2 linked regions of the Prochlorococcus marinus str. MIT 0917 genome follow. The protein of the gene in region 1 interacts with the protein of each later gene in a pairwise test. Links are inferred from orthologs where the notes say so. Each region holds a gene or a part of one and is shown in the gene's direction. Other genes may lie near its edges. The genes, in order: leuS and ligA.

What was found.
Region 2: the proteins of leuS (region 1) and ligA interact in binary tests that used the Escherichia coli proteins (3 or more experiments, as listed by UniProt). The link is inferred for Prochlorococcus marinus str. MIT 0917 from one-to-one orthologs.

What each region holds. Positions count from the first base shown.
Region 1 is NZ_CP114784.1:317,879-321,334, reverse strand. Bases 170-3,284 are described here. They hold leuS (leucine--tRNA ligase), read left to right. Parts: upstream 170-490; coding sequence 491-3,079; downstream 3,080-3,284. Other genes in these bases: O5637_RS01715 (glucose-6-phosphate isomerase), read right to left, coding at 3,083-3,284; dapF (diaminopimelate epimerase), read right to left, coding at 170-355. In the rest of the region: more of dapF, read right to left, coding at 1-169; more of O5637_RS01715, read right to left, coding at 3,285-3,456.
Region 2 is NZ_CP114784.1:1,252,720-1,256,003, forward strand. Bases 104-3,046 are described here. They hold ligA (NAD-dependent DNA ligase LigA), read left to right. Parts: upstream 104-510; coding sequence 511-2,583; downstream 2,584-3,046. Other genes in these bases: O5637_RS07170 (hypothetical protein), read left to right, coding at 104-492; O5637_RS07180 (hypothetical protein), read left to right, coding at 2,603-2,761; O5637_RS07185 (TVP38/TMEM64 family protein), read right to left, coding at 2,767-3,046. Also shown: more of O5637_RS07170, read left to right, coding at 70-103; more of O5637_RS07185, read right to left, coding at 3,047-3,284. UniProt on the Escherichia coli protein: DNA ligase that catalyzes the formation of phosphodiester linkages between 5'-phosphoryl and 3'-hydroxyl groups in double-stranded DNA using NAD as a coenzyme and as the energy source for the reaction.

The sequences.
Region 1 (3,456 bases):
CATTATCAGAGATAGATGTAAGAATAAGACCAGCCTTGGTTTCAATTCGAATCTCAGACTTATCCTTAATTTCATTATTATCGTTTAAAAAAGCAACCAAGCATCTTATACCGTTGCCACACATTTCTGGTTCAGAACCATCAGAATTAAATATCCTCATTCTCGCAAAACATTTATTATTGGATTCTAATATAAGAATAATTCCATCAGCTCCGATACCAAAATTTCTATTACATAGATGTTCAATAAAATTATCTTTATTTTCTGTAAATAAATTATCTAATTTATTACCACGAGCATCAAAGATAATGAAATCATTACCAAGACCTTGATATTTTGAGAAATTATTTTTCATAATTTTAAGTTTGTTTAACTATGTTCATAGAAAATAAAGCGTTCTTGGTAGTAATTTCAGAACTATTCGCGTATTGGGCATCAATTTATGAGAACATTATCTGATTGGTAAATCAACTACTGAAGGAGATGTTCCTTGAATAATACTACTTCAGAGATAATTGACCAGCGTTATAAGCCTCGTGATATTGAAGCTTATTGGCAAAAAGAGTGGGTTAATCAAGGGCTCTATAGAACAAATACCGAGGTAAACAAAGACAATACTTTTTATGCCTTATCAATGTTCCCATACCCTTCCGGTTCATTACATATGGGGCACGTGAGGAATTATGTCATTACAGATGTATTGGCAAGATATAAAAGGATGCAAGGTTATAACGTCCTTCATCCAATGGGATGGGATGCCTTCGGTTTACCGGCTGAAAATGCAGCAATAGAGAGAGAGACAAGTCCATCTACCTGGACAGATAAAAATATTTTACAAATGAAAGATCAATTAGATCGACTTGGATTATCAATAGATTGGTCTAAAGAAGTTACTACTTGCAAAGAAGATTATTATAAATGGACTCAATATATATTTAATCAATTACATAAAAATAACCTTGCCTATCAAAAAAAAGCAACAGTAAATTGGGATCCAATTGATCAAACTGTTCTTGCAAATGAACAAGTAGATGCTGAAGGTAAATCTTGGAGATCTGGAGCTAAAGTTGAGAAAAAGGATTTAAACCAGTGGTTTTTAAGTATTACAAGTTTTGCCGAAGATCTAAATAAGGATTTAGTTAAGCTTAAAGACTGGCCAGAAAGAGTCAGGGTTATGCAAAAAAATTGGATTGGCAAGTCAATCGGAGCAGAAATAACTTTTGATATTAAAAATCACAATCAAAAATTAACAGCTTTCACTACAAGAATCGATACAATCTATGGAGTAAGTTATCTTGTATTAGCATCAAATCATCCACTAATTGATCAATTAATAAATGATAAAGATATCGATCAACTAATAGAGTTTAGGAATACACAAGAAAAGTTAAGTGATCAAGAACGTAATTCAGATAGTAGAAAAAAACTTGGAATGTATTTAGGAGTAAATGCAATTAACCCAGCAAATAGCAAAGAGATTCCTGTTTGGATTGGCGACTATGTGATTATGGAATATGGAACTGGAGTTGTCATGGGTGTTCCCGCTCATGATAGTAGAGATTATAAGTTTGCTAAATCATATGATTTACCCATTAATCATGTCATAAGACCCAATAATTATGAAGATGATAGTTATTTAGACTCTGTGTATGTTGATAAAGGAGTAATGATCAATTCTGATATATTCAATGGAATTGAGTCTGATATTGCAAAAACAAAAATACTTCAATTAGGATCCAATGCTAATTGGGCAAAACCAAAAACCACATATAAGTTAAGGGATTGGCTTATATCTAGACAAAGATATTGGGGTTGCCCAATTCCGATTATTAATTGTAAGAAGTGTGGTCAAGTAAGAGTCCCAGACAAGGATCTTCCTGTTTTGCTACCTGTTGATATTAAATTAACTGGTAAAGGCAAATCACCTTTAACGACAAAAACCGAATGGATAAATACCTGTTGTCCTAAATGTGGACTTGAAGCAAAAAGAGAAACTGACACAATGGACACATTTATGTGTTCATCTTGGTATTTTTTAAGATATATAAACCCTGGAAATGAGGAACATCCATTTATAAAAAGTGAGATAGATAAATGGCTACCTGTTAAACAATACGTTGGTGGTATTGAGCATGCAATCCTTCATTTACTTTATTCAAGATTTTTAACCAAAGCATTAAAAAGCTGTGGATTATTAAATATTGATGAACCCTTTAAGAAACTATTAACTCAGGGAATGGTTCAAGCTATTACTTTTAAAAATCCAAATAATAATAAATATTTTTCAAAAGATCAAATAAAAGATATTGATAATCCTAAAGATCCAATTACTGGAGAAAATATTGAAATTATCTATGAAAAGATGTCGAAGTCTAAATATAATGGTGTAGACCCATCATTAGTCATAGATAAATATGGTGCAGACACAGCTAGAATGTTTATTCTTTTTAAAGCTCCTCCTGAAAAAGATTTAGAATGGGATGACTCAGATGTTGAAGGGCAATATCGATTTATACAGAGACTCTGGAAATTTGTTATTAATACCGTAGAACTAACAAAGACTAATTCAAGATTAAATATAGAAAAAGATAAGTCTAAGGACGATGAAGCCTTACGTCTAATTAATATTGCTATCAAGGAAATTACTGATGATCTAGACCATCTTCAATTTAATACAGCAATATCTGAACTGATGAAAGCCGTGAATGGCCTAAGTTCAATAGTTAATTACTGTAGTAATGAAACTCTAAATAATGTTATTTCAATTTTAGTCAAAATAACTTCTCCATTTTCTCCTCATATTGCAGAAGAGCTGTGGAAGAGAATCGGGAATACTCAAAGTATTCATCTTCAATCATGGCCTAAATTTGACGCAGCTGCAATAGAACAAGCTACTTTCAAACTGATGATTCAAATTAATGGAAAAGTTAGAGGATCAATCGCGGCTAGTAAAAATCTATCTAAAGAGGAATTAGAGAATATAGCTATTAAAAGTGAAGCAGCTCTAAAATGGATAGAGGGGAAAGAACCAAAACGAATAATTGTTGTTCCAAATAAATTAGTTAATATAGTTATTTAGAAATCAAGTTTTCGAGATAATTAGTTTATCTGGATTTGATTGATTACCATTCATTGAATAAAGATCAGAATTTTCTGAAAGTTTTCTCATGATTAAATAAATAGATTCCGTTGAATCAGTAGACAATGAATTATTAATTTCATTTAATGTTCTTTCTTTACCATCATCCAATAGTGCCTCAATGTCTTTTTGAAGATTAATTATATTTGTTGCCGCTTTCTTCCCCGCTTCAACTCCAGGTTGATTGTAAGCATTCACATTAATTAATTCAGCATAAAAGCTTACTGCTCGCTCAAATAATGCAATTAATGCACCAAGACTAGATTCATCAAATGATTTAAATGTAATAGTCAAGTTCTGTCTACCACCTTCAGATA
Region 2 (3,284 bases), 930 kb from region 1 along the record:
CTATCAATAACAAACAAGCTAATCTCATGGCTAATAAGTCAGAATCTATAACTAAACGGAATTAAAAAAATGGATAGTGCTCTTATCAAAGCAATTGGATTAAAAGCTCTCTTGGTTGGAGTTGGCGCACTTCTCCTTTTTTGGACTTTTAACGCAATCAAGCTAGTCATCAGTGCTAGAGGCATTAACCCTCTTGTGAAAAAGTTTTTTGATCAGATTGCAGCTGGCCGAATAGATGGGGCTTATAGACTTACGACAAAAGCTTATAAAACACATGTCAATAGACAAGAATTCATCAAATTTTTGGGTAGCTTGCAATTAAATCGATATAGAAACTTGAAGTCGGGGCGACCAAGAATAGAAGATAATCAAATAATGCTCACACTAAGCTTGAAATCAGAAGATAAGAAAAATGAAATGCCACTGGACTTCACTTTTATTAAAATAAACGAAAATTGGCAAATAGATCGTATTGCGAAAGCCAATACATAATGAAGCTAAATGTGAGAAGTGAATTCAAACTTGAATCAACATTATGAACGTGCAAAAGAGCTTAGAGCTTTACTCAATAAAGCAAATTACTCCTACTATGTATTAGATGCACCCGAGATAGACGATGCTGTTTATGATCAACTATATAGAGAATTAATTGAAATTGAAAATATTCACCCATCTTTGATTACTGATGATAGCCCTTCCCAAAGATTAGGTGGTGTCCCTTCTACAGGATTCAAAAATGTTGATCATAATATTCCACTTTTAAGCCTAGATAATGCGTTTAATATAAATGAATTAAAAGCATGGTACACAAGGATCAGAAAATTAATAAGTTCAGGAAATAAAGATCTCAAGGAAGATGAGAATCCAGAACTAATTTGTGAATTAAAAATTGATGGAAATGCTATTTCGCTAAGATATGAAGATGGGATTTTAACTAAAGCAGCAACTCGTGGAGATGGAAAAACTGGAGAAGATATCACTACTAATATCAGAACAATTTCTACAATTCCTTTAAGTTTATTATTAAAAAATCCACCCTCTTGGATTGAAATCAGAGGAGAAGCTTTCATGCCAAATAATATCTTTAATAAACTCAATATTGAGAGAAAAAATACTGATCAACCACCCTTTGCAAATCCTAGAAACTCCTGTGCAGGAACATTAAGACAATTAGATCCAAAAATAGTTGCATCTAGAAAACTTGACTTCTTCGCATATAGTATTTATTTACCAGAAAATTGGGAGCCAAATGATAAAGAATTGAAAAAACCAAATTCTCAATCTGAATCACTTGAATTTTTAAAAAGTATTGGTTTTAAAGTTAATACTACATATGAAACAAAAAAAAACTTAAATGAAGCAAATAGCTATTACAAGTATTGGGAAATCGAAAAAGATTCTTTAGCTTATGCCACGGATGGAATAGTAGTAAAAATAGATAAATTTGACATGCAAAACATCCTAGGATCTACACATAAAGCTCCAAGATGGGCCATAGCTGTCAAATATCCAGCAGAAGAGAAAGCGACTAAGTTAAGAAAATTAATTTTCCAAGTAGGTCGCTCTGGTGCTGTTACACCAGTAGCAGAGTTTGAATCTATTGAGCTTGCAGGAACATCTGTGAATCGTGCAACTCTTCATAATGCAAACAGACTTGCCTCTTTAGATCTTCATTATGAAGACACAATAATTGTGCGAAAAGCTGGAGAAATTATTCCTGAAGTTATTAGAGTTATAAAAGAATTTAGAACAGTTGATGCAAAATTAGTAAAATTTCCTCAAAACTGCCCAGCATGTAATTCCAAGTTAATTCAAGAAGAGAATGAAGCAATAACTAAATGTGTTAATTCTAGATGCCCAGCAAAATTAAAAGGTCTTTTGCGTCATTGGGTCAGTAAAGGATCAATGAAGATAGAAGGATTAGGTGAAAAGATTATTAATCAATTAGTAAATGAAGGATATGTGCAGTCAATCCCAGATTTATACAAACTTGAAATTGATTCCCTTTTAAAACTTGAAAGATTTGGAGAAAAGTCTGCAAAGAATTTACTAATAGAAATTAACGAATCTAAAAACAAAAATTGGCACAAACAGCTCTACGGTTTAGGGATACCTCATATAGGAGAAGCGAATGCTAAATCTCTCTCAAAAAACTTTCATAGCATCGAAGAACTCAATACTATTGCGAAGGAGGCACCTGAAAATATATCCAATATTTATGGATTCGGAAATGAGATGAAAGATGCAATAATTAAGTGGTTTGATGATTCTAATAATCAAACCTTAATTAAAGAATTAAAAGCAATTGGATTTTCTCTAAAAGAGAATTTAGATTCAAACTACAATTCAAACGAATCAAATATTTTTAATGGCAAAGTTTTTGTCTTAACAGGAACTTTAGATTCGCTTACAAGAGATGAAGCAAAAGAATTGATAGAAAGTGCTGGAGGAAAGGTCAGTTCTTCAATTAGTAAAAAAACTGATTTCTTATTATCAGGAGAAAAAGCGGGGAGTAAATTAAAAAAAGCAGAAGAGCTTGGAGTAAAAATAATTAACGAAACTGAATTTAAGCTATTATTATAAAAATGATTAGAATTTAAAAATGGATAAAAATCCAATCTTTTCTTTAATCAAAACAGAATGTGGACGCGCAAAATATGAAATGCTTGCTTCTAAAAAAGGTATATTTAATCGCATAAGACTTTATTGGTTTATCGTATTTGCAGCGATTGAAGATTGGAATTTAAAAGCTGATGCTTAATCTAGTCATTGAGAATCCTGATTTAGTTTTCTTGTTGAACGTAAAACTAAAATAACAACTAAAATAGTCGACAAAATACTAATTAAGCTCCAAATAAATGAACTAGTATCAGATCTTCCTGATAGTACTTCTCCAAAATTTGAAACTTTGAGTGCTAATGAGCCTAAGCTGCAATATAAAATTGTGCCAGGCAATATACCAATCATTCCAAGAGTAAAATCACGGACTTTTACCTCACTCAAACCATATGTAAAATTAAGTAAGCCAAATGGGAAAAGAGGAGAAAGTCTTGTGAGAAGAATGACTTTTAGACCCTCGCGTTGAACAGCTTTCTCCATTATTTGAACTTTTGGAAAATTTGAGACCTTTTTTTGAGCCCATTCTTTTAAAAAAGTTCTGCCTAAATAAAAAGTTAGATGAGCTCCAATAAAAGCACCTACAAAAACAACCGAACTTCCAAGCCAGGTTCCATAAAGAAAGCCAGACAACATGGAAAGCCATGAGCCTGGCAACAAAAAAGACA